Regions from separate parts of the Zhihengliuella halotolerans genome, predicted to be linked through region 1. Evidence: riboswitches for the same ligand, from Rfam matches in the RefSeq annotation. Region 1 holds a riboswitch; each other region holds the start of a gene.
What was found. Region 1 has a riboswitch for S-adenosylmethionine ahead of EV380_RS10140 (methylenetetrahydrofolate reductase). Riboswitches for the same ligand answer to the same signal wherever they lie in the genome.

Region 1 (9,561 bases):
CGTTGCGCAGCGACTCGACGGTCTCCTCGTACGCGCGGGTCTTCAGACCGCAGTCCGGGTTGATCCAGAGCTGCGGGACCGGGACGCTGGCCACGGCGGTCTGAATCAGGGACTCGACCTCCTCGACGGACGGCACGCGCGGCGAGTGGATGTCGTAGACGCCCGGGCCAACGCCGCGACCGAAGCCGAACTCGGCGAGGTCTGCCGCGACCTCCATCTTGGAGCGGGCGGCCTCGATGCTCGTCACGTCCGCGGCTAGGCCGTCGATGCCGGCGATGACCTCGCCGAACTCCGAGTAGCACAGGTGCGTGTGGATCTGCGTGTCGGTCCGCACACCCGAGGTGGCGAGACGGAAGGACTCGACCGACCACTTCAGGTACGCCGGCTGATCGGCGGCGCGCAGCGGCAGCAGCTCGCGCAGTGCCGGCTCGTCCACCTGGATGATGGCCGTGCCGGCCTCCTCCAGGTCGGCGATCTCGTCGCGCAGGGCCAGAGCCACCTGGTCGGCGGTTTCGCCGAGCGGCTGGTCGTTGCGGACGAACGACCACGCGAGGATCGTCACCGGGCCCGTGAGCATGCCCTTCATCGGCTTCGCGGTCAGGGACTGCGCGTAGCTGGTCCACGGCACCGTGAAGGCCTCCGGGCGGGTCACGTCGCCCCAGAGGATCGACGGGCGAGTACAGCGCGAACCGTAGGACTGGACCCAGCCGTTGACGGTCTCGGAGAAGCCGTCGAAGTTCTCGGCGAAGTACTGGACCATGTCGTTGCGCTCGGGCTCGCCGTGCACGAGCACGTCGAGTCCCAGCCCTTCCTGGAGTTCGACCACGCGGGCGATCTCGGCCTTGAGGAACTCGTCGTACTGGTCCGCGGTGATCTTGCCGGCGCGGAACTCGGCTCGGGCCTTGCGGACCTCACCGGTCTGCGGGAAGGAACCGATCGTCGTGGTCGGCAGGTCCGGCAGGCCCAGGCGCGCCTTCTGGGCCTCGTCGCGCACCGCGGACGGGGCGCGGGTGAAGTCCTGTTCGGTCAGGGCGGCCTGGCGCTGCCGGACCGACTCCACGCGGGTGCCGGCGAACGAGGCGCGGTGCTCGATCGCGGCGTCGGAGGCGGCGATCTCGGCCTCGACGGCGGCCGAGCCTGCGGACAGGCCCTTCGACAAGGTGAGGACCTCGGCGACCTTCTGGTCGGCGAAAGCGAGCCAGCCCGGCAGGTGCTCCGGCAGGTTCTGCTCGAGCGCCACGTCGTGCGGGACGTGCTGCAGCGAGGTGGTCGTGGCCACGGAGATGGTCCCCGGCACGGACGCCTCGAGGGACACGAGGGTGCGCAGCGAGGCGGCGAGGTCGTTGCGCCAGATGTTGCGGCCGTCCACGACGCCGGCGACGAAGCGGGTCTCGCCGAGGGCGGCCAGCTGCTCGGCGGCCGGGACCTCGCCGCGGATCAGGTCGGCGTGCACGGCCTCGACGCCGGCCGCGGCCAGCGCGGCCAGACCGGAGCCCGGAGCCGCGATGTCGCCGGCGGTGCCGTAGCCCGTGGTGACGAGCAGCGACGGGCGTGCGACGCCGTCGTACTCCTTGTCGCCGGCGAGGGCGGCGTAAGCCTTCTCTGCCAGCGGGACGAGCGCGCTGCCGCGCTCGGTGACGAGGCCCGGCTCGTCGAACTGGACCCACTCGGCGCCGGCGGCGGCCAGCTGCGCGAGGATGCCGCGGTAGGCGGCGACGGCGTCGTCCAGGCGGTCGAGCGGGTCGAAGCCCTCCGGCGCCCCCTCCTCCGGCTTGGACAGCAGCAGGTAGGTCACGGGGCCGACGAGAACCGGGCGCAGCGTGTTGCCGCGGGCCGACTGGCGCTGGACGATGCCGGCGAGGCGGTCGGCGAGGGCGCGGAACGTGGTGGTCGGGCCGATCTCCGGGACCAGGTAGTGGTAGTTGGTGTCGAACCACTTGGTCATCTCGAGCGGCTGGCGCTCCTTGTCGCCGCGGGCCAGCGTGAAGTAGGCGTCGGTGTCGACCTCGCCGTCGGTGCCGGCCAGGTCGGCGAAGCGCGTCGGCAGCGCGCCGAGGGCGGCCGTGGTGTCGAGCACCTGGTCGTAGAGGGCGAAGTCGGCCGGGATCGAGGAGTCCGAGGCCGAGAGGCCCAGCTCGACGAGGCGGTCGATCGTGCGGTCCTGCAGGGCCTCCGCCGCGGCGTTGAGCTCGGCGTAGGTGCTGGCGCCCTTCCAGTAGGACTCGACGGCCTTCTTCAGTTCGCGGTTCGGGCCGATGCGCGGGTAACCGAGAATGGTGGCGTTCGGGAAATCAGTCGTGCTCATGGTGTTGCTCCTCAGTGGTTCGTTGAGTCGTGAAATCTGTGGGGGTGTTCAGGCGTGCGCGAGGTGGGCCGCGGCCTGGAGGGCGTTGGCGTCGCCGTACTCGGCGCCTTCGCGGGCGTCGGCCGTGCCGGCACCGGTCAGCTGCAGGGCGTCGACGACGTCGAGCGGGCTGCGGGCGTCGTTGAACGTGTACAGGTGCAGTCCGGGGGCGCCGTCGTCGAACGCGGCCTGCGCCAGCTCTGCCGCGTGCCCGACGCCGATGCGGTGACGCTCGGCGTCAGTGGAGGCGCCGGCGAGCCGTGAGCGCAGCTCCTCGTCGGGGGCCAGGCCCGAGAGTTCGCACAGCCGCAGCAGTCGGCGCTCGTTATTCACCGGCATGATGCCCGGGACGATCGGAATCGTGACGCCGGCCGCGCGGGCCTGGCGGACCAGGTTCGCGTAGTCGGTCCGGTCGAAGTAGATCTGGGTGATGGCGAAGTTGGCGCCGGCCCGCTCCTTGGCGAGCAGCACCTCGATGTCGTGACGGAACGACGGCGATTCCGGGTGGCGCTTCGGGTAGGCGGCCACGCCGATCGCGAGTCGTCCGGCGGCCAGCGAGGCGGAGCGGCGGTTCTCGACATCGCGGATCAGTTCCACGAGGTATCGGGCGAAGGGCAACTCGCCGTGCGAGCTCGGATCATCGCCTTCGGGCTTGTCGCCGCGCAGCGCCAGGACACCGCGGACACCCAGCGCCACGAGGTGGTTGACGAGGCGGTCGAGCGATTCGCGGGTCTCCCCGACGCACGTCAGGTGGGCCAGCGGGCGCAGGCGGGTGTGCTCGATCAGGTGACCGATCAGTTCGACAGAGGCCCGCCGGCGTTCCGGGGTCCCGTTGTAGGTCACGGACACGTAGTCCGGGGCGCTGGCCTCGAGCTCCGCGATGACGTCGACGATCGTCGACTTGGCCTGCTCGTTGCGCGGCGGATAGAGCTCGTAGGACAACGCTGGCGCTGTCGCCGCGTGTTCTGTCATTTCATCTCCTCGCTGGATTCGCGAAGGAGGACACCACGAAAAACGCCCGTGACCGGCCGGGATACGACCGAGGGCGTGGACGACGTGGATGCGTCTCCATCGCTTCTGGCGGTAGCACCGTTCCGAGCCCCGGCACAGGCCGGGTCCATCGGATGGTTGCTGCGGCGTCGTCGATCCAGATCTCTCGGCCGCTCTTGATGGGTTGGTATATCCATCGTGAGCCCACCGGCACCGCGGGCACAAGTGCGCAGACTTCCGGTGCTTCACAGAGCTGCACATGACAGCAGGTGACTGAATGCTGCGGAATGTTTCACGGGTTTCCGCGTCACACAAGACTCAAGGGCGTCACAAGACGCGGTGATGACGCAGCGCAACGACGGCGTGCTCTCCCCCGGGCGCGTCTGTGCCGACTACTGTGGTGCCATGGCACAGAAGTCACCCGCTGAACGCGCAGCAACGATCGCCGCCGGATACGCCTTCGACGGCAGCTCACTGGATCTGGGGGCGGCACTCGTCGACGGCGAGGTCTTCCCGGACGCCCGAGTGGGGCTCCCGCTGCAGATGATGAACCGTCACGGACTCGTGGCCGGCGCGACGGGAACGGGCAAGACCATCACCCTGCAGGTCATGGCCGAGCAGCTCTCCGAGGCCGGAGTGCCCACGTTCCTCGCCGACATCAAGGGTGATCTCACCGGCCTCTCCACTGCGGGAACCGGCTCACCCAAGCTGCTCGAACGCACGGCTTCGGTCGGCATGGACTGGGAACCGCGGACCTACCCCGTCGACTACCTCTGCCTGGGCGGCGACGGGACCGGCGTTCCGGTCCGCGCGACCCTCTCCTCGTTCGGACCGCTCCTGCTCGCGCGCGTGCTCGGCCTGAACGAAACGCAGGAGTCCTCGCTCCTGCTCGTCTTCCACTACGCGGACAAGAAAGACCTCGAGCTCGACGACCTCAAGGATCTGCGTGCCGTCATCACGCACCTGACAAGCGATGCAGGCAAAGCAGACCTCGCCGAACTCGGCGGGCTGAACAAGGCCACAGCGGGTGTGATCCTGCGCAACCTCGTCACCCTCGAGACGCAGGGCGGGGACCGCTTCTTCGGTGCCCCCGAGTTCGACTCGGCCGAATTGCTGCGCACTGCCGACGACGGTCGCGGCGTGATCTCGTGCCTGGAACTGCCGACCCTGCTGCAGCAGCCGCTGCTCTTCTCCACGTTCCTGATGTGGCTGCTCGCGGACCTCTTCGAGGAACTGCCCGAGGTCGGCGATGCCGACAAACCCAAGCTGGTCTTCTTCCTCGACGAAGCCCACCTGCTGTTCAAGGACGCCTCGAAGGCGTTCATGGACTCCATCACGACGACGGTGCGGCTGATCCGTTCCAAGGGCGTCGGGGTCTTCTTCGTCACCCAGACCCCGCAGGACGTGCCGGCCGAGGTGCTGGGCCAGCTTGCCAATCGCGTCCAGCACGCGCTGCGCGCGTTCACCCCCGCCGACGCGAAGGCCCTGCGGGCCACCGCCTCCACGTTCCCGCTCTCCGACTACGACCTCGAGGAGGCCATCACGGCCGCCGGCACCGGCGAGGCGATCATCACGGTCATGAACGAGAAGGGGGCCCCGACCCCGGTCGCGTGGACGCGCATGTTCTCCCCCCGATCGCACATGGGCGCCTCGGCGGCCGACGTCGTCGACGAGGTCGTGGCGGCTTCGCCGCTGCTCGAGGCCTACGGGACCGCCGAGGACCGGGAATCGGCCTTCGAGAAACTCGCCGCAGACAAGGCCCGGGCGGGCGCCCCCGAGCGCCCCGACGACAGCCGTCGTCGTCCGGAGTCGACCGGCCGGGCCGCCTCCCGGCCGGCTCCGCGGGGCACCGGCTCGCGCCCGGCCTCGCGCACGAACAGCCAGGAGAATCCGATGGTCGACGCCGCGGTGAAGGTCGCCGGGATCCTCGGCAAAGAGATCGTGCGCGGGCTCTTCGGCACCCGTCGCCGCCGCCGCTGATAACGTGTCATCCGTGGAAAAATCGTCTCGCACCGGCTCGGATCTCGTCAGAGTCGCGGCCATCTGGGTCATGGCGCTCATGGTCGTTCTCGTCGCCGGCGCCATGGCGATCGCGGTCACCAACGCACGAGTGTTCGGCCCCACTCCCGCGGTCGACGACTACGTGCAAACGCTCGTCGCCGGCGACGGCGCAACCGCGCTCGGCCACCTCGGTCTGGAAGCTCCCGACGGCAACGGGCTGATGCTCTCCGGTGGCCCGCTACGGGCATCGGCCGCCGCCCTCGGCGACTACACGATCGAGGAGACTTCCCGGGAGGACGACCGTGCCACGGTCCGCGTCTCGTACAACGTCGGCGGCCGCCAGCACCACACAGACTTCCGGCTGATGCGTACCGGGCGCGACTGGCTGTTCTTCGATCAGTGGCAGATCGAGATGGGCAAGCTGCCCGTCCTCACGGTGCACGCTGCGAACACCACCGACATTCTCGTCAACGGCGTCGAATCGCCGGTAGCCGCGGGCGAGCAGAAGTTCCCGGTGCTGCCACCGGCGGTGGTGACCGCCTCGTTCGAGGAGGAGTACTTCCGGGCCGGCGAGACGACCAGGATCGTCGATGACTCCGACGACACCGACGAACCCCTGCGACTGGTCTCCGAGCCGACCGAGGCCCTCACCGAGGAAGTCGCCGGGAAGCTGCGTGGGTACCTGGACGGGTGCGCCGAGCAGCAGGTGCTGATGCCGACCGGCTGTCCCCTGGCCTACGACACGGGCGCCCGGGTGGACCCGGCCACGATCGACTGGGAGATCACCGAGTACCCCGATGTCGAGATCACCGCGTTCGACGGCGGATGGGTGCTGCGCCCGCTCGAGGTCGAGGTGAACCTCGAACTTGTCGAGCAGGATCTCGCGACGGGCGTGACGACGGAGGTCGACGTCGACGAGACGTATACCTTCACGGCCAACCTAGACTTATCGTCGTCGAAGGTCTCGGTGACACCCGTCGTCGTCGAGTAGCGACCGGCGGACTCAGTCGGTCTTCGTCACCGGCAGCGCACCGGTGGGCGGGTTGTCGTCGCGGATCTCGAACCGGCCCCGCAGCACGAGGTAGAGCGCCCAGAGCCCGGCGACCAGCGCGATGCCCGCACCCAGCCCCACGGCCCAGCGGGGGCCGAGCACGTCGCCGATCCAGCCGACGAGCGGGGCGCCGATCGGCGTTCCGCCCTGGACCACCGCCATGTAGAGCGCCAGGACACGGCCGCGGAAGCGCGGCTGCACCGAGAGCTGGATCGACGTGTTGCAACTGTTCAGGAACGTCACCGCGGTCAACCCCACCAGGACCAGCAGCGCGGCGTACCACCAGAACGACGGCATCAGGCTCGCGGCGAGCCCGGCGACGCCGAACCCGATGGCCCCGCCGATGAGGTAGCGCATCCGGAACCGGCCGCGGGCGGCCGCGAGGATCGCCGCCGCGAGGGTCCCGACGGCGACGAGCGAGCCCAGCACGCCGTACTCGGTGGGGCCCCGGTTGAACACGGTGGTGGCCATCATGGCGTTGGTGATCTGGAAATTGAAACCGAACGTGCCCACGAGGAACGCCATGACCAGGATGACCACAAGGTCCGGGCGCCCCCTGACGTAGGCGAGCCCCTCCCGGATCTGCCGCTTCCCGCGGGGCACCGGGGCGCTGCGGTTCAGGGCTGAGACGTCCATCCGCCAGATGCCGATCAGCACCGCCACGAAACTCGCCGCGTTGATCATGAACGCCGGCGCAGTGCCGACCCAGGCGATGAGCAGGCCCGCGAGGCCGGGGCCGGCCAGGCGGGCGACGTTGAAGGAGGCGCTGTTGAGCGCCACGGCGTTGGGGATGTCCGGCTTGGCCACGACCTCCGAAACGAACGCCTGCCTGGCCGGTGCGTCGAAGGCGCTCGCGACGCCCAGGACGAGGGCGATCACGTAGACGTGCCACAGCTGAGCGACACCGAGGAACACGAGCAGGCCGAGTGCGAGTGCGGTCAGGCCCATGACGGTCTGCGTCAGCAGCAGGAGGCGGCGCTTGTCGTAGCGGTCGGCCACGAGCCCCGCCCATGCGCCGAGGAACAGGATGGGCAGGAACTGCAGGCCGGTCGTGATCCCGACGGCCGTGCCGCTGTTGTCCGTGAGCTCGGTGAGCACCAGCCAGTCCTGGGCGACCCGCTGCATCCACGTGCCGATATTGGAGACCAGCGCCCCGGCCACCCACAGGCGGTAGTTCGGGCTCTTCAAAGCTCTGAACATGTTCGGCACGTCTGGTGGCACGCTCCTGACTGACGTGAACGGCGGGTTAACGCACCCCACCCTAGTAGTTGCTCATCACAACTACTAGGGTGGGCGTCACACTCGAGCCGCGCTCAGTCCAGTCCGCGCAGGTCCAGGACGAGTTCCGTCGCGCCGTCGGCGGCGAAGGCGACGGGAATGCCCCAGTCCTGCTGGTAGAGGTGGCAGGCCGCGTGGTCGGGGATCTCCCCGCCGGGCTCGCCGTCGCAGGCTGCCGCGCGGGCGGTGATGTGCAGGATGCCGTCGCCGACCTCCGGATCGAGAGTGAGCGTGCGGGTCAGCCCCACCGACGTGCCCGCGCCGTCGAGCAGGAGCTCCTCGGGCGACGACGAGATCTTCAGCTGCGTCGGGTCGCCCCACCGGTCGTCGAGCTTCTGCCCCTTCGGCGCGGAGAAGCGGACGACGATCCCGTGCTCACCCGGCGCGACGGGCGTCTTCGGCCGCTGAGTCTGCGAGGCGCCCTCGTCGACGGTGAGCGCCTCCTTCGGCAGCGGCAGCCGGACCAGTCGGTGCTGGTTCGTCTCGACGACGAGCAGCACGGGGTCGCCGGCGACGGAGGCGTCGAGCAGCACATCGGACGGCTCGGCGAGGCCGCGGGCCAGCGTCGAGACGGTTTTGGCGGCCGGATCGTAGCGGCGCACGGCGCCGTTGTAGGTGTCGGCGATCGCCACGGAACCGTCGGGCAGCACGGCCACGCCGAGCGGGTGCTGCAGGCGCGCCTGGTCGGCGGCGCCGTCGCGGAACCCGAAATCGAAGAGGCCGGCGCCGATCGCGGTCTCGACGGCCGCGGCGGCCCCGTCGTCGTCGAAGGCGATCCGGCGCAGCGCCGACGTCTCCGAGTCCGCGATCCAGAGGTCTCCGGCAGCGTCCGTCGCGAGGCCGGAGGACTGGGCGAACCACGCCTCAGCCGCCGAGCCGTCCTGCAAGCCTTCGAGGCCGGTCCCGGCGAACACGGCCAGCGCGCCTGTTCGGGGGTCGAAGGAGAAGATCTGGTGCGTTCCGGCCATGGCAACGATCAGGGCGCCGGCCTTCTCGGACCAGACGACGTCCCACGGCGAGGACAGCGACGTGTTCAACGGGTCCGCCCCGAGCTCGCGCGGCTCCTCTCCCCCGCTCTCGCGTGAGCGCTCGGAATCGAGCAAGCGCTGCACGCCGTTGCCGGCGAGCGTGATCACCGCCCCAGTCTCCAGGTTCACCCCGCGCAGGCGGTGGTTGACCGTGTCCGCGACGACGACGTCGTAGCCCACCTCGCCCGCCACGGCCGCCGGCAGGACGACGAGGCCTTGGGGCTCGTTGAAGCGCGCGGTCGCGGCGCCGCCGTCGGCGTGGCCCTTGGTCCCTTCGCCGATGGTGCGCACGACGGTACTCAGGTCGGACGCGAGCTCGACGAGGCGGTGGTGGCCGGAGTCGCCGACGAGGAAGTTGCCATTGTCCAGCGCGACGACCTTGCCCGGGAAGCGCAGATCGCCTTCCCGAGCGGGTGGGGCCACGTAGGGTCCGTCCCCCCGGTGCAGTGTGCCTTTGCCCTCGTGCTCCGCGATGAGCTCGCCGATGAGAACGTCGAGCCCGTTGGCGTGGCCCTCGCCGGAGAGGTTGGCCACGAGGTAGCCCTCGGGGTCGATCACGGCCAGCGTCGGCCACGCGCGGGCGGCGTAGGCCTCCCACGTCGCCAGCTCGGGGTCGTCGAGGACGGGGTGGTGGATCTCGTAGCGTTCGACGGCGGCGGCGAGGGCGACGGGGTCGGCCTCGTGCTCGAACTTGGGCGAGTGCACGCCGACGATCACGAGCTCGTCCTGGTACTTCTCCTCGAGCGGGCGCAGCTCGTCGATGACGTGCAGGCAGTTGATGCAGCAGAACGTCCAGAAGTCGAGCACGACGATCTTGCCGCGCAGGTCCTGCAAGGTGACCGTCTCGCCTCCGGTGTTCAGCCAATTGC
Region 2 (9,561 bases), 530 kb from region 1:
TGCATCTTGGTGCCCGAACCCTTGGTGTGGCTCGAGAGGTCGAAGTCGGTGCGGTTGGCGACGCCCATCAGTTCGCCCCACTCGTTGCCGGTGAAGCCGAACTTGTACTCGAAGTCGATCGTGCCGGCGGAATAGTGGGCGCGCTCGTCCTCGGGGACGTCGAACCGCCGCATGTTCTCCGGATTGAGGCCCAGGTCTACGAACCAGTTCCAGCAGTCCTCGACCCACTCGGTGAAGAAGCGGTGCGCGTCCTCCGGTGCGGTGAAGAACTCGATCTCCATCTGCTCGAACTCGCGGGTGCGGAAGATGAAGTTGCCGGGGGTGATCTCGTTGCGGAAGGCCTTGCCGATCTGGCCGATGCCGAAAGGCGGCTTCTTCCGGGAGGCCTGGACCACGTTGAGGAAGTTTACGAAGATGCCCTGGGCCGTCTCGGGGCGCATGAAGTGCAGCCCCTCCTCGTTGTCCACGGGGCCGAGGAAGGTCTTGAGCAGGCCGGAGAACTGCTGCGGTTCCGTCCACTTGCCCTCCTGGCCGGTCTCCGGGTCCCGGACGTCCGCGAGGCCGTTCTCCGGCGGACGCCCGTGCTTGCGCTCGTAGGCCTCCAGGAGGTGGTCAGCACGGTAGCGCTTGTGGGTGTGCAGCGACTCGACGAGCGGGTCCGTGAAGGTCGCGACGTGGCCCGAAGCCTCCCAGACGGCCTTGGGCAGGATGATCGAGGAGTCCAGCCCGACCATGTCCTCGCGTCCGCGGACGAAGGTCTGCCACCATTCGCGCTTGATGTTCTCCTTCAGCTCCGTGCCCAGGGGTCCGTAGTCCCACGCGGAGCGGGAACCGCCGTAGATCTCACCGGCCTGGAAGACGAAGCCGCGCCGCTTGGCGAGGGAGATGACCTGATCGAGTTTGGACTGCGGTGCCATGAACTACTCCTGGTGGCGCGGCCGCTGGTTGCGGTCCGCCATGGGGGACAAATACCGAGTACACCCTAGCGGAAACGCACCCCGTTGGCCTCAGCGGAAGCGCAGCCCGCGGCCCGGCGCCGAGGCGATGACGACGGCGGCCAGCGCCACGAGCGTCCCCAGCACCGTCGATGCGCTCACGGTCGAGCCGGGAACGGGCGCGATCGCGTCGATGGCGAGGGACCCGAGCAGCTGACCGGCGATCAGGCCGAGGCTCGTCACGAGCACCCCGAGGAAGCGCACCAGCACGGCGCCGGCGCCGATGAAGAGGATGCCGAGCGGGCCGCCGAGATACATCCACCAGACGCCCGGGAGCGCACCGGCCGGGCCCGCGAACGGCAGCATGATCAGATACGTGAGAATCAGGGCGACGGTGCCGACCAGGAAATTGAAGAAGGTCGCCGGCAGCGGGTTCCCGTAGTGGCGGGTCTGCACCCCGTTCATGGCCTGCTGGAAACCCATGAGCAGGCCCGCGACGAACGGCATGAGCATCGGGCCGACGACGGCGAATCCCACTCCGCGCTCCGCGAGCGTGGGCCAGACGACCCAGAGGACGCCGGCGAGCGCGAGCAGCGCGCCGACGAACCGCTCCGTGCTGACGGGGCGGGGGCCGCCGGGGCCGAAGCCGATCCTGTCCACGACCAGGCCGGAGCCGATCTGTCCGGCCACGTTGGCGACCGTGAAGAGCGCGAGACCGAGGAAGGTCACCACGAGGCCCTGGCTGACAACGAAGAACGCACCGAAACCGCCGGCGAGCATGTACCACCAGGGGAAGTTGCCGGCGCGCACGTGGCCCGGCATCGCCCGCAGGCCGCGACGGCCGACAGGCAGCGCGAGGATCGCCACGCTCAGCAGGGCCAGGCCGACGCCGAAGGAGACGACGGCGGCGCCGACGCCGCTGCCGATCTCGTCGCCGAGGGCCCCGTTGACGCGCCCCTGCAGCGGCATGCCGCAGCCGGCGATGAGCGCCATGAGCAGACCGATCGGCAGCGGAAGTGCGGACCGGTCGGTTGCGCGGGCAGCGGGTGTCATTCGTCCTCTTCCTCGAGTCTGAGCCGCCGACGCCATGCGGCGAACGCGTTGCCCGGCGGCAGCGCGACCGGGCGTCGGTCATTCGGCCCGCCTACACTGTATAACCATGACGGACACCGCCCCTGAGACCATCTCCATCCGCGACGAATCCATCCGCCTCGGCCAGCTGCTCAAGCTCGCAAATCTCGTCGAGGACGGGATCGAGGCCAAGACCCTGATCGAGGAGGGGCACGTGCTGGTCAACGGCGAGACCGAAACGCGCCGCGGCCGCCAGGTCCGCCACGGCGACACCGTCACGCTCGATGAGAGCACGATCGCGGTGTCCTCCGAGCTGGCCTAGGGCCACCGGGCGCTAGGCCTCGACGGCCGCCAGCGGGATCGTCTGCCGCAGGAATTCGCAGACGTGCCCCATCTCGGTCGGGTTGATGCTGTGCGCCAAGTTCGCGTATTTCATCTTCGTCAACTTCGTCTTCGCGTTGGCCCACCGGTTCGTGAAGTCGATCTTCGCCTCGGTGATGACGGGGTCCGCGTCGCCCCGCCCCCAGAAGAGGGGCAGGCCGGCGGATGCGACGGCGTCGTCATGGAAGAAGTCGTTCTCACCCTCCACAGCGAAACCCGAGAGGCCGACGACGGCGGCGATCTCAGTCGGGCGGTGGCGCGCCACGGAGGTGGCCATCGCCATGCCCATCGAGAAGCCGAGCAGCGTCACCGAGGTGAACTGATCTTTGACCGTGTCGAGCCACCCGACGACGTCAGCCGCGGCACCGACCGCCTCCGGCGTCGAGTAGGACAGGTCGGACGCGAGGCCGAACCACGCGAAGCCGGGCCCGATCGCGTGCGGGGCACGGACCGACGCCAACGTGAATTCGGGCGGCAGCATCGGGGCGAGACCGATCAGGTCGCGCTCGTGGGACATGTATCCGTGGAACAGCACGATGAGCGGCGTCCCCGCGCGCTCCTCTTCAGGCCTGCTCCACACGACTTCAGGCTTCCATACACTCGTCATGGAACCCATTGAACCATCGGCGGGCGCCCGCCCCGGCGAGCGCGACACCCGTGCCGCTCAGTCGGCGAAGATCGTCCGCTTCAGCGCCGCGGAGAGCTGTTCGACGTCGGTGAGGAACCCGTCGTGACCGACCGGGGTGCGGATGTACTCGACGTTCGGTCGATTCGGCACGTGCGCGGCCATGGCCTCGGCCTGCGCGGGCCAGTAGAGGCGGTCGCTGTCGACGGCGGCGACGAAGAACTCGATGCCTTCGAGCGCGCCGAGCGCGGCCTCGACGCCGCCGCGGCCGCGCCCGACGTCGTGGCTCATGAGCGCTTCTGTGATCACGAGATAGGAGTTCGCGTCGAACCGCCCGACGAGTTTGGCCGCCTGGTAGTCCAGGTAGCTCTCCACCTGGTAGCGGCCGCGGTCGAGCGACGGGCTGCCCAAGGGCTGCTCGTCGCACTGGGGCTCACGGCCGAAGCGGGCGTCGAATTCGACGTCCGACCGGTAGGTGATGTGGGCCATCCGACGCGCGATCCCGAGCCCGGCGACGGGCCCCTCGCCGAATCCCGTCGCCTCGCCCGGGCCGGCCGCCGGCGCGCGGTAGTAGTCGCCGCCGGCGAAGTCCGGATCCAGCCGGATCGCCTGCGTCTGAATCTGGGCGAAGGCGATCTGCTCGGCGGTCGAGGCAGCCGTCGCGGCGATCGGCACGCAGCGCCGCACGCGCCCGGGCAGTGTCGCCGCCCATTCGAGGGCGCGGGCGCCTCCCATCGAGCCGCCGATCACGGTGTGCCAGGCGTCGACGCCGAGCGCGTCGGCCAGTCGCTCCTCGAGCCGGACCGAGTCGCGGATCGTCGTGAACGGGAACCGCGAACCCCATGCGCGGCCGTCCGGCGCGGCGCTGCCGGGACCGGTCGTGCCGTTGCAACCGCCGACCATGCCGGGGGCCACGACGAAGTATTTGTCCGTGTCGATGGTCCGACCGGGGCCGACGAACCCGTCCCACCATCCGGGCTCGTCGCTGATTCCACGGGCGACGTGGGTGTCTCCGGTCAGGGCGTGCAGCAGCAGCACCGCGTTGGCGGCGTCCGCGTCGAGCGTCCCCCACGTCTCGTAGGCGATATCGACGCCGGGAAGCGTCCCGCCGGTCTCGAACGCGAACTCGCCCGTGCGCAGTACGCGCAGCACTCCGTCCGCGTCCAGCGGCCGCTCCCCTGCCCCGGCACGCTTGGGCACGCCGGCTGCCTGCATGATCGTGTCGACGTCGCTACTCACTTCACCACTCGTGTTTCTCGTTGTTCACCTGTGCGAGCCGATGGTTCCTGCCGCCCCCATCGGGCCTTCGGGACGTTGCGGTCCATGGCGGTCAGGACACCGCAGCCTGCCGGCCGATTGCCGCCTCGACAGCCTCGAACCCGGTCTCCAGGTCGGCGAGGATGTCGTCGATGTGTTCAATGCCCACGGCGAGCCGCACCAGTCCCGGGCTGACCCCGGCGGCCCGCTGCTCCTCTTCGCTCAACTGCGCGTGCGTCGTGGAGGCCGGGTGGATCACCAGTGAACGGACGTCGCCGATGTTGGCGACGTGCGAGTGCAGGGTGAGCCCGTCGACGAAAGCCTGGCCGGCCACGGCGCCACCGGCCAGTTCGAAGGCGACGACGGAGCCCGTCCCGCGCGGCCCGTACTTGCGTCCGCGCTCGAACCAGGGGCTGGAGGTCAGGCCCGCGTAGGCGACCCTCACGACGTCGTCGCGGCTCTCGAGCCATTCGGCGACGGTCTGCGCGTTGGCGACGTGGCGCTCGACGCGCAGGCTGAGCGTCTCCAGGCCCTGCGCGATGAGGAACGCGTTGAACGGGGAGACCGCGGAGCCGAGGTCTCGAAGCAGCTGGACGCGCGCCTTGAGGATGTACGCGAGGTTCGCCCCGAGGGCGCTTCCGACGCCGAGGTCGCGGGCGTACACCAGTCCGTTGTAGGACTCGTCCGGGGTGTTGAAGGTCGCGAAGCGCTCGGGGTGCTGCGCGTAGTCGAACGTGCCACCGTCGACAATGACGCCCGCGATGGCAGTGCCGTGCCCGCCGAGGTACTTGGTCGCCGAGTGGATGACGACGTCGGCGCCCCATTCGAGCGGGCGGATCAGGTACGGCGTGGCGAGCGTGTTGTCGACGAGGAGCGGAACGCCGGCCGCGTGAGCCACGGACGCGATGCCCTCAATGTCGAGCACGTCCTGGCGCGGGTTGGAGACGACCTCGCCGAAGAACGCCTTGGTGTTCTCCTGCACGGCCGCGCGCCACTGCTCGAGGTCGTCCGGATCGGCCACGAACGTGACCTCGATTCCGAGGCGCTTGAGCGTGTGCTTGAACAGGTTCTGCGTGCCCCCGTAGAGGCTCGGGCTGGCGACGATGTGGTCTCCCGCCTCGGCCACGTTGAGCAGCGCGAACGTCGTGGCCGCCTGCCCCGAGGAGAGCAGCAGCGCGCCGACGCCGCCCTCGAGATCCGCGATGCGCGCTTCCACCGCGTCCGTGGTCGGATTCCCGATGCGCGTGTAGATCGGCTCGAGCTCGGCGAGCGCGAACCTGGCCGCGGCACTCTCGGCGCTCGGGAAGACGAACGAGGTGGTCTGGTAGATCGGCAGCGCCCGCGCGCCCGTTGCCGGATCCGGAGTCTGGCCCGAGTGGATCTGGCGGGTTTCGAACGACCAAGATGCGTTGGATGTAGTCATGGAGACTGTCCCCTCTAGAACATGGGGTCGGCCCACCCGGCCCGTACTGGGGCTGGTCTTCGGGAGGCGTTCCCGCGCTTGCCCGACACCGGTTGGCGACGAGCCAGGTCTTCACCCGGGGCACCCCACCGCGAGTGGAGGGTTGCCGGCCAGCAAACCGGGGTTTCGCGCTGGCACTCATGACCTTGTCCATCCAGTGTCGGCGAAGCCGCGCCGCTCCGCAACTCTGCCCCGGCATTCCCGTTTCATGACGTCTCATGCGCGCGCCCAGACGCCAACTTAGGGCTGCCTAAGTCGAGACGGATCTCACAAAGTGCCATCATGAGCACATGATGAGGTTGGACCACGTTTCATACGCTTGCGGACAAGACGGACTGACGGCCACGGCCGATCGGATCGCCGAAACACTGGGCCTCGAATCCGTGAAGGGCGGAGTCCACCCACGGTTCGGCACCAGGAATGTCATTTTCCCGATGCAGCACAACCAGTACCTCGAGGTCGTCGAGGTGCTGGACCACCCGGCGAGCAACAAGGCGCCTTTCGGACAGGCCGTGCGCGCCCGCTCCGAGGTCGGCGGCGGTTGGATGGGCTGGGTCGTCGCCGTCGACGACCTGGCGCCGTTCGAACGACGGCTCGGGCGCGACCGCGTTCCCGGCAACCGGAAGTTCCCGGACGGACAGGAGCTGACCTGGCAGCAGATCGGCATCAAGGGCCTGATCGCCGACCCGCAGGTTCCCTACATGATCCAGTGGGACGAGAGCTCCGCGGACCTGCACCCGTCGAAGGCCCTCGACGCCCCGGCGGGACAGATCGCCCAGATCTCGATCGCCGGTTCCAAGGACCGCGTCGCCGAGTGGCTGGGCCAGCCGGAGAAGTCTCCGCTGGGTGACGTCACGGTCGACTGGCAGGCTCCCAACGGGACCCCCGGCATCATGTCGGTCTCCTTCATGACCCCGCACGGCCTCGTGACCCTGTAGTCACCCGCGCACAGTCCCCCGTGGCCCCCGGCACGATCACTCGTGCCGGGGGCTTCCGCGTCCGCGGCACGGCGGCACCCGCGGGATGTCAGGTGCCGATGCCGATCGCGCTGCCGAGCAGGGCGTACCCGACGAAACCCGCGGCGTCGAGCAGTGTGTGGGCGACGACGAGCGGCATGACCCGCGGCTGCCCGCGCTCGACGCCGCGCCGGTAGAACCAGCCGAACACGATGCCCATCGCCACGTTCCCGAGGAATGGCCCGATGCCCTGGTAGAGGTGATAGCTGCCCCGCAGCAGCGCCGAGGCCAGGATGATGCTCCACGGCCCCCACGCCCCGCGCCCCCAGCCGAGCCGGCGCAGATGGTGGAACAGGAAGCCGACGACGATGACCTCCTCGAGGACGCCGTGCCGGATCGCGGAGAGCAGCAGCACCGGGATCGTCCACCAGTGCTCGTCGAGGTTCGCCGGCACGATCGCCGTGGTCACCCCCAGCGCCCGGCCGGCCGAGTACACCCCGAGTGTGCCCACGCCCATGGCGAGGAACAGCGCGAAGCCCGTTCCGACGTCGAACCCGATGCTCGCGCCCGCCGAACGATTCGGCCGGCGCACGCCGAACCCGAGCAGCGCGAACGGGTTGCGCCCCGTGAGCGCGAACAGCAGATACAGGGCCAGGGCGACGGGCACGAGCGCGAAGGAGACGTCGAGCAGCTGGTACGTCAGGTCGAACCCGGGGCGCCGGCTGAGCGAGCCGTTCATGCTGGTGGTCTGCTCCCCCAGCGGGGCGCGCGTGAGCTTGTCGAGCAGGCTGACCACGGAGTAGACGGCGGACTTGCCGAGCGAGAGCCCGAGCACCAGCGCGATCTCCACCCACAGCCGCACCCGCTCGGCGCGGGCGGGGGCGTGTAGTGGTTCGAGGTTCGCGGTCCGGCTCATAGGATCGATGGTATGCGCGCGCCCTATGAGAACGAGATCGCCCTCGCCGAGCACCTGCACCCCGGGCCCGACTGGCGCGGCGGGCGCGTGGCCGAGGGCGGCCAGTTTCATCTCGTGCTGATCGCCGAGGGCGCCGCCGTGCTGCGCATGGCCCGCGACGCGGCACAGGCAGCGGAGATGGCCCGCCGCACCGCGCTCGTCGATGCGCTCGCTCCGCAGGTGCCGTTCGCCGTCCCGCGCTCGCTCAGCGGCGTCTGGCGCGCACCGGACGCCTGCGCTACCGAGTACGACGCCGGCGGGCTGCCGGGCTGGGAGGTGCCGGCCGCCGTCGTGCAGGAGTACATTCCCGGTGCAGCGCACGAACCGCACACCGGCGACCCGGCCGCCCTACGGTCGATCCTCGAGGCGCTGGCGGACGTCGACGTCGCGCCGATCCGGCACCTGCTGGCACCGCCGTTCGCCTACCGGGGGCCGTGGACGGAACCGAAGATCGCCGCGACGCTCGACGCGCTGCGCGAGCATGCGCCGGACGAGGCGACCGGGGCGGCGCCCGTCGTGGACGCGGCCCGGGTGCTCGCTGCCCTGCGGGAGTTCGCGGAGCTGCGCGATTCCCTCGTGCACGGGGACCTGGCCGGGCACAACGTTCACTGGGTCGGCGGGCAGATCGCCGGGATCCTCGACTGGGATCTGGCCGCGGCGTGGGACCCGGCGCTCAACGTCGCGTACCTCGCGGCGTGGCACGGGCGGGAACTCGTCGGCGAACTCGCGGTCGACGCCGGCGAGGCGCGCCGGGCGAGGATCTGGGACGGGGCGATGCTCCTCGAGACTGTCTTCAACGCGAGCCTGCGCGGCGACGACCCGGACTGGCCGAAACTCATGCGCCGGGCGGTGCCGCGTCTCGAGACGGCAGCCGCGGCGATCTAGCGGCGCGCCATCGTCCGAGACCGGGCGCACGGCGAGGCCCCCGCCGTCGTCGTGACGTCGGGGGCCTCGTTGTACCGGGTCGGGCGCGGCGGCCCATTGGTTTAGGAGAGGGCGGAGATCGCGGCCTCGTAGTTCGGCTCTTCGGTGGTCTCTGCGACCTGCTCGGTGTAGATCACGTTGTGTTCGGCGTCGAGGACGACGACGGCGCGGGACTTGAGCCCGGCCAGCGGGCCGGTCTCGAACTTCACGCCGTAGTCATCGCCGAAGGTCGAGCGGAAGGTCGAGCCGGTGACGACGTTCTCGATGCCTTCGGCGCCGCAGAAGCGGGCCTGGGCGAACGGAAGGTCGGCGGAGAGGCACACGACGGCGGTGTTCTCCAGCTCGGCCGCGCGCTTGTTGAATTCGCGCACGCTGGCGGCGCACGTTCCGGTGTCGACGCTCGGGAAGATGTTCAGGACCACGCGCTTGCCGGCGAAGTCGGAGAGGTTCACGTCCGACAGATCGGTGCCGGTCAGCGTGAAGGCGGGGGCGGCGCTGCCCACTGCGGGGAGCTCGCCGACGGTCTGGATTTCGGAGCCCTTAAGGGTGATGGTAGCCATGGCTCATGTCTACCACGGCCGCTCCGCGAGTTTCCAACGCCGCGACAGTGTGACACAGGCCGTAGTCTGGACACATGGCAGAGTCACCGCAGCACGTCATCCGCACCGCCGACCTCCCCGTCTCGCCGTGGCGCAACGGCCGCGGTAAGACCCGGGAAATCCTGGCCGCTGACGGCCGCCGACTGAGCCTCGCCCTCGTCGACCAGCCCGGCGAGTTCTCCTCCTTCGCCGGCTACACTCGCGTCCAGACCGTCATCGAGGGCGACCTGCTGCTGCTGGAGATCGACGGCCGCGAGCACGCGCTCGAGCAGTACCGGCCGTTCACGTACGACGGCGGCGCGGCCACGTCGGCGGTCCTGCCGACCGGCCCGGTGGTCGCCCTCAACGCCTTCGCCGGGCCCGGCACCGAGGTCTTCGTCCTGATCCTCGAGCTCT
Region 3 (9,561 bases), 1.1 Mb from region 1:
GCATGCTGCTGCTGCCGTACCTCATGGCCAACGTGATCGCGGCACTGCTCTGGTTCTGGCTGCTCGACTACCAGATCGGCATCGTCAACCACCTGATCGAGACCTTCGGCGGCAGCCGGATCGCGTTCTTCGGTTCCGAGGAGTGGGCGATCCCCACCCAGGCGCTCATTAACACGTGGCGCCACATGGGCTATACGGCCCTGCTGATCTTCGCGGGCCTGCAGGTCATCCCCCGCCAGCTCTACGAGGCGGCGAGCCTGGACGGTTCGAACGCCGTGCAGACGTTCTTCCGCATCACCCTGCCCCTGCTGCGCCCGGTCCTGGTGCTCGTCCTGGTCGTCACCGTCATCGGCTCCTTCCAGGTATTCGACACGGTCGCCGTCACCACGCAGGGCGGCCCGGTCAACGCGAGCCGCGTCATGCAGTACTACATCTTCCAGAAGGCGTTCACCGAGTCGCAGTTCGGCTACGGATCCGCCCTCGCCGTCATCCTCTTCCTCATCCTCGTCCTCGTGGCCTTCGTCCAGATGAAGTTCCTGCGCGGCAACGAGTCGGACCTGGGCTAAGGAGACACGAACATGCCCCTCACCCGTTCCCCCCACCGCTCCTACGACCGCCCGGCCAAACGCATCAACTGGCGCGACGTCGTCCCGTGGGTCCTGCTGCTGATCGCCATCGCCGTCTCGGTCCTGCCGTTCTACTGGGTCCTGCGGACCTCGCTGTCGATGAACTCGTCGCTGGCCGCCAACGCCACCAGCCTGCTGCCCGTCGGTTTCAATTTCGGCGCGTTCGAGCGTGTCTTCGGCCTGCAGTCGACGCAGGAGTCCATCGCCCAGGGCGGTTCGGGCGCGGACATCAACTTCTGGGTCTACCTGCGCAACTCGGTCGTCTTCGCCTCCATCACCACGGCCGGCGCCGTGTTCTTCAGCGCGATGGCGGCCTACGCCTTCTCACGCCTGCGCTGGAAGGGGCGCAACGTGGTCTTCAGCGCCTTCCTCGCGACGATGATGGTGCCGCCGATCTTCACGGCCCTGCCGAACTTCCTGCTGATCAAGGACCTGGGCCTGCTGAACACGATGCTGGGGATGGTGCTGCCGTTCATCTTCATGACCCCGTTCGCCGTGTTCTTCCTGCGCCAGTTCTTCATGAACATGTCCCGGGAGGTCGAGGAGGCGGCCATGCTCGACGGCGCCAAGCACTTCTGCATCTTCTTCCAGATCATCCTGCCGAACGCGGCAGCCCCCATCGCCACCCTGGTCCTGCTGACCTTCATCCAGCAGTGGAACGAGTACTTCTGGCCGCTGCTCGTGGGCAACTCGGCGGACGTGCGCGTCCTGACGGTCGGCCTCGGCGTGTTCAAGTCCCAGTCCCCGCAGGGTGCCCCCGACTGGTCCGGCCTGATGGCCGCGACCCTGATCTCCGCCCTGCCCGTCCTGACGCTCTTCATGATCTTCGGCAAGAAGATCGTCAACTCGATCGGTTTCTCCGGCGTCAAGTAACGCCCCCGCACCTTCACCTCACCGCACCCGGCGGGCCCCTGCCCGCCCCTTCGAAAGGAACATCCTGATGCGCAGAACAGCCCTCGGCGCCCTCGGCGTCGCGACCCTCGCTCTGACCGCCTGCGGCGGAGGCGGGGACGGCGACGACGCCGCCCTCGACTACTGGCTCTGGGACGCGAACCAGCTGCCCGCCTACCAGCAGTGCGTCTCCGACTTCACCGCCGACACCGGCATCGACGTCGAGGTCACGCAGATGGGCTGGGACGACTACTGGAGCTCGGTGACGAACGGCTTCGTCGCCGACACCGCCCCCGACGTCTTCACCAACCACCTCTCCCGTTATCCCGAATTCGTCGCGAACGGCCAGCTGCTCGCCCTCGACGACCTCGCGGCCACGGCCGCCGTCGACACCTCTATCTACAACGAGGGCCTCGCCGACCTCTGGATCGCCGAAGACGGGCAGCGCTACGGGCTGCCCAAGGACTGGGACACGATCGCGCTCTTCTACAACGAGCAGCTGCTCGACGACGCCGGATACACCGCTGGCGACCTCGCCGACCTGACCTGGAACCCCGACGACGGCGGCACCTATGAGGAGGCCATCGCCCACCTGAGCGTCGACGCCAACGGCATCCGCGGCGACGAGGACGGCTTCGACAAGAACAACGTCGCCGTCTACGGGCTGGGCCTCAACGGCGCCGGATCCGGCCAGGGCCAGACCGAGTGGAGCTACCTGACCGGGACCACCGGCTGGGCCCACACCGACGAGAACCCGTGGGGCACCCACTACAACTACGACGACCCGGATTTCCAGGCCTCGATGGACTGGTTCGCCGCCCTCGCCGACAAGGGCTTCATGCCCAAGCTCGAGACCACCGTCGGCGCCTCCATGGCGGACACCTTCGCCGCCGGCAAGTCCGTGCTCAACGCGAACGGCTCGTGGATGATCGGCCAGTACACGGGGTACGACGACGTCGAGGTCGGCATCGCCCCGACCCCGACCGGCCCGTCCGGCGAACGCGCCTCGATGTTCAACGGCCTGGCCGACTCCGTCTACGCGGGCACCGACCACCCGGAGGAGGCGGCGCAGCTCGTGGCCTACCTCGGCTCCGCCGACTGCCAGGACGTCGTCGCCGAGGCTGCGGTCGTCTTCCCCGCCATCACGGCCTCCGCCGAGAAGGCCGCCGCGGCCTACGACGCCCAGGGTGTGGACGTCTCCCCCTTCACGACCCACGTCGAGGAGGGCAGCACGTTCCTCTTCCCGATCACCGCGCACGCCTCCCAGATCGACGGGATCATGGCGCCGGCGATGGACGCCGTCGTCTCCGGCAAGGCGCCGGCCAGCTCATTGACCGGCGCCAACGACCAGGTCAACGCCCTGTTCGAATAGGCCGCACACCCCGCTGAACCCCGCCTCCGCGGCGCGCCGGGCCCACCGGCGCGCCGCCCGTCTCCCGCGAAAGGGAACCGCTCTATGGACCCCGTCCACCTCCGCGCGGCCGGCACGAGCCTGCTGCTGACCTTCCCCGCCGGCGAAACCGAGATCACCCACTTCGGCGCCGACCTCGGAACCGATCTACCAGACCCCGACCTCTTGACACCCCCGATCCCGAACTCGGCCCTGGACGTCCCGGTCGTCGTCGGGATCATCCCGCAGGCGTCGTCGGGCTGGCAGGGCCGGCCGGGGCTGCGCGGTTCGTTTCTGGCGGGCGGACGCCCCGGGCGCGGGTTCTCCCCCGCACTGCGTGTCGAATCCGTCGACGCGGCGGCGGACGCCGTCGTCATCACCGCGCACGACGGCGACCTCGGGCTCACGCTCTCCTCGCACCTGCGCGTGCACCCGGGCGGGCTGCTCGAGGTCGCCCACACCCTGACCAACACCGCGGGCGACCCGTACCAGCTCGAGGAGCTCGCCGTCGTCGTACCCCTCCCGCGACGCGCCGACGAGGTGCTGGACCTGACCGGGCGCTGGTGCCGCGAGAACCACCCGCAGCGGGCGCGGCTGCGCCAGGGCACCTGGGTGCGGTCCGGTCGGCACGGGCGCACGGGGCACGACTCCTCGCTGCTGACGGCCGTCGGCACCCCAGGGTTCGCGAACCGCGCGGGTGAGGTCTGGGCGAGCCACTTCGCGTGGAGCGGCAACCACGAGCAGTTCGTCGAGCAGCTCCCCGACGGGCGGCGCCTGCTGGGCGCGTCCGAACTGCTGGGATCGGGCGAGATCGTCCTCGAATCCGGACAAAGCTACACGACGCCGGCGTTCTTCGCCGCGTACTCGAACCGCGGGCTCGACGGCGTGAGCGCCCGCTTCCACGAGTGGTTCCGCGCGCGCGAGCACCACGTGGGCACAGTTGCCGGACGCGTTCGGCCCGTCGTGCTGAACACGTGGGAGGCCGTGTACTTCGATCACCGGATCGACGAGCTGCTGGATCTCGCCGCATCCGGCGCGGAGCTCGGCGCGGAGCGGTTCGTGCTCGACGACGGCTGGTTCGCCGGCCGCCGCGACGACACCGCCGGGCTCGGCGACTGGGTCGTGGACTCGCAGCTGTGGCCCGAGGGGCTGACGCCGCTCATCGAAGGGGTGAACGCCCTCGGGATGGAGTTCGGGCTATGGGTCGAGCCGGAGATGGTGAACCTGGACTCTGACGTGGCCCGCGACCACCCGGACTGGATCGTGGGGCCCGACCCGGCCGCGCACACGACGGGCGGCCGGCTGCCGTTGGAGTGGCGAAGCCAGCACATCCTCGACCTGACCAACCCTGGCGCTTGGAGGCACGTCTTCGACCAGCTCGACGCGTTGCTGGCGGAGAACAACATCGCCTACCTGAAGTGGGACCAGAACCGGGACCTGAGTGAGCACGGCAGCGCCGGGGCTCCGTCGGTGCACGAGCAGACCCTGGCCGCGTACCGGCTCCTCGACGAGCTGCGGGCCGCGCACCCGGGCGTCGAGATCGAGTCGTGCTCCTCCGGCGGTGCGCGCGTGGACCTCGGCATCCTCGAACGCACGGACCGCGTGTGGGCATCGGACTGCAACGACGCCCTGGAACGGCAGACCATCCAGCGCTGGACCCAGGCGGTCCTGCCGCCCGAACTCGTCGGGTCGCACGTGGGCCCCACCCGCTCGCACACCACGGGCAGGGTGCACGACATCTCGTTCCGGGCGATCACCGCACTGTTCGGCCACTTCGGGATGGAGTGGGACGTACGCCAGGCGAGCGCACCCGAACGCGAGACCCTCGCGCGCGCGATCGCGCTCTACAAGGAGCACCGCGCGCTGCTGCACTCAGGGATACGAGTGAACGCAGACCTGCCCGACGAGGCGCTGCGCCTGCACGGTGTCGTCTCCCGCGACGGCCGCGAGGCGCTCTTCGCAGCGGTGGCCGTGGCGTCGTCGTACGCGGAGATGCCGGGGCCCGTGCCACTGCCGGGTCTCGACCCGGATGCCTCTTACCGCGTCGAGGTGCTCCTGCCGTCGTCGGCGGATGCCGATCACTCCCACGCCTTCACTCAGATCCGGCCGCCGGCGTGGCTGCGCGACGGCGACGCCTTCACGGCGTCGGGCGCCTGGCTGGAGCAGGTGGGCCTTCAGCTGCCGGTGCTGAACCCGGAGCACGCGCTGCTGCTGCGCGCTGTCGCGCTCTGATCACGTCGACGCGCCGGGGTGCTCTCCGGCACGTCAGATCGGGTTGTTGACGGGATACACGTACGACGACGGCGCCTCGCCGGCCGAGTCGTGAGTCGCCGGCGGCGTCCCGTTGACCTCGTAGTCGCCGATGATGCGCGCCCGGTAGATCGCCGGGTTGTGCGTGGCGATCGTGCGCGCGTTGCGCCAGTGCCGGTCGTAGTTGGACGCCGTGGACGTGCTGGAAGCGCCGAGCCCGTCGAAGAGCTTCGAGGCGGCGGCGAGCACGACCGGCTGGACCGCGGACTGCGCGCGGTTCGCGACGAGCTCGCACGCCGTGTACGTCTCCTCGGGCGTGAGCGCGTCCTGGCCGAACAGGCCCTCGACCTCGCCGACGGCCGCCAGCACCACGGACTCCGCCGCGAACGCGCTCGCGGAGATCTCGCCGATGAGCTGGAGCACCTGCGGCTCGTCGCGCAGGGCCACTCCCGTGCCGGTGTTGAAGGCGCGGGTGCGCGCCTGGACCGCGGCCCGAGCGTCGGCGAGGATCGCCCGCGCGATGCCGGCCTGCACGGACAGGAGCACGAGCTGGAAGACGGACGATTCCGGGAAGTGCGGCTGCTCGGCGGGCCCGAACAGCGTGTCCACCGGGACCTCGTCGAACACAGTGGAGCCGGTGCCGGTGAGCTGCTGGCCGAACCCGTCCCAGTCGTCGTACATCGATACCGACGAGTGGTGCGTCGAGACGACGGCGAGGTGGCGGCCGGGCGCCGAGGGGTTCGCGGCCGCGACCACCGTCCAGTCGGCGAAGATCGTGCCCGTGCAGTAGTACTTCTGGCCCGTCACGGTCACGCCGTACGGGGTGACGTTCAGCTGGGTGTTCCACGTGCCCATGCGGTTCCCGCCGCGCTCGGCGTAGGCGTTGCCGACGAGCTGGCCGGCGGCGATCCGCTCGATCCACTTGGTGCGCACGGCGTCGTCCGGGTGCACGAGGATCTGCTCCACGAACGCGATGTGCGCGCGCAGTAGATGGGCGACCTGGGAGTCGGCCTCGGCGAGTTCGATGAGCAGCCGGAACGAGTCGATGAGGGACGCGCCGTAGCCGCCGTCCTCGACGGGCAGGCGCAGCGCGCCGAAGCGCTCGGCGTTGAGCCAGCCGACCTGTTCGATCGGCAGCCGGCGCAGCGCGTCGCGCTCAGCCGCGCCCTCGGCGATGCGCGCGAAGACGGGGCGGAAACGGTCGGCGAGGGTGTCGTAGTGGTCCCCGAGGGGCGTGCCGGGCGTGAGCTTGAGCAGCAGGCGCGGCTCATCGTCGTTCGCGGGCGGGCCGGCAGACGGCTGCGACGCATGACGATTCGGATCGGCGGGAACGCCCATTAAAGCCTCCATCGGTTCTGGCGTGAGCACCTTCCCGCCCCGGAAACCGGTTGGGGGTTGCTGCGGCGTCTTCGAGCCAGATCTCTCGGCCGCTCTGGATGGTTTGTTCCAAACTATTGGGCCATAGAACGACGTCATATGACAAGCCGAGACGAAGAACCACGCCGGATGACGTCATACGAGGAGACATGGCCGCCTCGCCGGGGCTACGCGCGAGCGTGCTCTCGATTCACGCGCCGCTGGAGCACGGCGAGCACCGCGAGCGCGACCGGTGGCGCCACTGCGGACACCCAGGACAGCGTCCCGAGCCCGAACGCAACCCCGCCGAGCATCATGAACGCCTCGAACACGATCGCCGGGATTGCCAGGGCGGCGAACGCGATTCCCGCCCCCAGCACGACGGACCGCTCCCGCAGCACGACCGCCCAGACCACGAGCTGGACGACGAGGACCAGAGAGATCTGGCCCGTCAGAACCGAGAGTCCGGCCCCGGCCAAGGCGACGGCGACGAGCGCGATCGCGGTCCTGCGCGATCGAGGGCTCCACCGAGTAAGCACCAAGGCGGCCACGGCCGCTGCCAACGGAGCCGCAACCGTGACATAGGACGGCCAGCGCGGCCAAGGCTCGAACGGCTCCGACGGCGGAATCGCCATCACCGCCACGTGCCAGAAGAGATTGGGCAGGTAAGCGAGGGCGAAGATCCACAGCAACCTCGCGGCGAACCGGCCCGCCTCCTGCGAGGGTTCCGGGGCCGGGTACGACGGCGGTGCCGCGGCACCCGCTTCAGCCTGCGCCCTGCGATTCACTATGTGTTCGGCTCCCATGGGCCGATTCTGCCTCCCGCGGTCCTGGATGACCAGCGTCCCGCGCGTAACGATCCGGTCAGTCCTGCGTGCGCTCGCCCGCGCGCCGCTGGAGCGCGGCGAGCACCGCGAGCACGAGTGCGGCCGCGACGCCGGCGCCCAGCAACAGCTGGATGTAGCCGATGCCGGCCTCGAACCCGCTGTCCACGTAGTCCGCGTAGCGAGGCCAGCGGATCCATCCGGAGAGCAGCCACGGCGTCGACCACGCGGCCAGCGCCACCATGCCGCCGGTCACGACGAGCGTGCGCTTGAGCTTCACTCCCCACAGCACCAGGGCGGCCGCGATGTAGAAAGCCACCGGCGAGACCGACCACCCGGCCAGGAGCATGCAGGCACCCGCGAGGAGGAACCCGATGAGGGCGACGCCTCGGTACGCGGGCACCCGCCGCGCGCAGAGGAAGACGGCTTCGGCGAGCACGAGTGGCAGGACGAAACTCCCGAGGGAAGCCGCCATCGACAGGTCCAGCCCGGGGCCGAGCGCTGCCCAGTTGAGTACGACGCCAGCGGCGGAACCTGCGGCGAAGATCCACAGCAACCTCGCGGCGAATCGGCCGGCGTCCGGTGCGGGTTCCGGTTCCGGGTACGACGGCGGTGCCGCGGCACCCGCTTCAGCCTGCACCCTGCGATTCACCACGTGTTCTGCTCCCATGGGTCGATTCTGCCTCCCGCGCTCCGGGATGGCCAACGCCCCGCTGTTGTCGAGCCGTGCCAGCTACCGGCTCTGGCTCGCCGAGTACTTCGAAAGCGACCACACCATGCCGATGCCCGTCACGACCAGCACCCAGATCAGGCTCTGGAGACCGTAGTCGCCGGTCCCCGTGCCCATGAGCAGCCCGCGCACGGTCTCGATGAAGGGGGTGAACGGCTGGTACTCGGCCACCACGCGCAACCATCCGGGCATGGTGTCCGTCGGAACGAACCCGCTGCTGAGGAACGGCAGGAAGGACAGCGGCATGGGCAGGTTGCTCGCGGTCTCGACGGTGTCGGAGATGATTCCGAGGGCCAGGCACAGCCACGTGATGGCGAACGCGATACCCGCGACGACGGCGAGCGCGCCCAGCACCCCGGTCACCCCGCCGGTCGGCCGGAACCCGAGGAGCACCGCCACCACGCCGACTGCGATGGTGGCCAGGAGCGCCTGCACCACACTGACGAGCGCGTGCGCGGTGAGGATCGCCGCGCGGGAGACGTCCATCGTGGCCAGCCGGGCGGCGATGCCCTGCCGCATGTCCATCGCGATGTAGATCGCCGTGCCGGCTCCGCCCGAACCGACGGCCATGAGCACGATCCCCGGCACCACGTACTGGAGATAGGCGGCGGTCCCGCCCGTACCACCCAGCTGCGCGCCGAGCATGCCGCCGAACACGTAGACGAACATGAGCAGGAAGAGGACGGGCAGTCCGACCATCATGATCAGCATGGAAGGGTAGCGGGCGAGCCGCTTCAAGCCCCGGTTCAGCAGGGTACCGGTGTCAGAAAGCGCCCGGCGCGCGGCGCCGTGACGGGCAGCGGCCGCGCGGGCCGGCGTCGTCGTGATCATGACTGCTCCTGGGTCGTGACGGCGGCCGAGCCCGTCAGGGCGAGGAACACGTCGTCGAGGTCGGGGGCCGCCGTCGACACTTCGACGGGGTCGAGGCCGGCTGCGGCCAGCGTGTTGAGGACGTTGCGGATCGCGCCGGCGCCCGCGGCGACGGGCACGTGCAGTGTGTGTTCGGCGTCCGGCGCGGGAAGATTCCCGGGAACGACGGCGGCGAGCGCATCGCGCGCGCGGCTCGCCTCGGACGCGGTGTCGAAGCGCAGCCGCAGCTGTTCGTCGCCGACCCGGCGTTTGAGCTCGGAAGGCGTTCCCTCCGCGACGATCCGGCCGCCGTCGAGGACGGCGATCCGATCCGCCAGCTGGTCGGCCTCTTCCAAGTACTGGGTCGTGAGCAGGATAGTGACCCCGCGCGCCACGAGCTCGCGCACCACATCCCACATCCTGTTACGGCTGCGCGGGTCCAGGCCCGTGGTCGGCTCGTCCAGAAAGATGATCTGCGGATCCCCGACGAGCGTCATCGCGAGGTCGAGCCGCCGGCGCATGCCGCCCGAGTAGGTGGACGCCGGCCGGTCGGCTGCTTCTGCCAGGTCGAACTCGCGCAGGAGATCGGCGATCAGGGCCGCTTCGTCGCCCCGCGGGATGTGCCGGAGGCGGGCCATGAGCCGG

Region 2: linked by a shared signal. The riboswitch ahead of EV380_RS07715 (bifunctional o-acetylhomoserine/o-acetylserine sulfhydrylase) and the one ahead of EV380_RS10140 (methylenetetrahydrofolate reductase) in region 1 are both predicted to bind S-adenosylmethionine.
Region 3: linked by a shared signal. The riboswitch ahead of EV380_RS15605 (acyl-CoA dehydrogenase family protein) and the one ahead of EV380_RS10140 (methylenetetrahydrofolate reductase) in region 1 are both predicted to bind S-adenosylmethionine.

The regions. Positions count from the first base shown of each region.
Region 1 is NZ_SHLA01000001.1:2,226,207-2,235,767, forward strand. Features, by position in the region: gene metE (5-methyltetrahydropteroyltriglutamate--homocysteine S-methyltransferase) at 1-2,305, opposite strand, end outside; gene EV380_RS10140 (methylenetetrahydrofolate reductase) at 2,354-3,316, opposite strand; SAM riboswitch class I at 3,410-3,520, opposite strand; gene EV380_RS10145 (helicase HerA-like domain-containing protein) at 3,740-5,314, shown strand; gene EV380_RS10150 (hypothetical protein) at 5,328-6,326, shown strand; gene EV380_RS10155 (MFS transporter) at 6,339-7,586, opposite strand; gene EV380_RS10160 (NHL domain-containing thioredoxin family protein) at 7,700-9,561, opposite strand, start outside.
Region 2 is NZ_SHLA01000001.1:1,697,631-1,707,191, forward strand. Features, by position in the region: gene EV380_RS07690 (glycine--tRNA ligase) at 1-917, opposite strand, end outside; gene EV380_RS07695 (DMT family transporter) at 1,008-1,988, opposite strand; gene EV380_RS07700 (RNA-binding S4 domain-containing protein) at 2,095-2,328, shown strand; gene EV380_RS07705 (alpha/beta hydrolase) at 2,341-2,994, opposite strand; gene metX (homoserine O-acetyltransferase MetX) at 3,052-4,227, opposite strand; gene EV380_RS07715 (bifunctional o-acetylhomoserine/o-acetylserine sulfhydrylase) at 4,343-5,692, opposite strand; SAM riboswitch class IV at 5,762-5,877, opposite strand; gene EV380_RS07720 (VOC family protein) at 6,022-6,669, shown strand; gene EV380_RS07725 (CPBP family intramembrane glutamic endopeptidase) at 6,758-7,603, opposite strand; gene EV380_RS07730 (phosphotransferase family protein) at 7,616-8,527, shown strand; gene tpx (thiol peroxidase) at 8,629-9,126, opposite strand; gene EV380_RS07740 (HutD/Ves family protein) at 9,201-9,561, shown strand, end outside.
Region 3 is NZ_SHLA01000001.1:3,371,081-3,380,641, reverse strand. Features, by position in the region: gene EV380_RS15625 (carbohydrate ABC transporter permease) at 1-566, shown strand, start outside; gene EV380_RS15620 (carbohydrate ABC transporter permease) at 579-1,499, shown strand; gene EV380_RS15615 (extracellular solute-binding protein) at 1,567-2,889, shown strand; gene EV380_RS15610 (alpha-galactosidase) at 2,974-5,139, shown strand; gene EV380_RS15605 (acyl-CoA dehydrogenase family protein) at 5,173-6,495, opposite strand; SAM riboswitch class I at 6,501-6,600, opposite strand; gene EV380_RS15600 (hypothetical protein) at 6,702-7,319, opposite strand; gene EV380_RS15595 (hypothetical protein) at 7,378-8,007, opposite strand; gene EV380_RS15590 (ABC transporter permease) at 8,071-8,898, opposite strand; gene EV380_RS15585 (ATP-binding cassette domain-containing protein) at 8,895-9,561, opposite strand, start outside.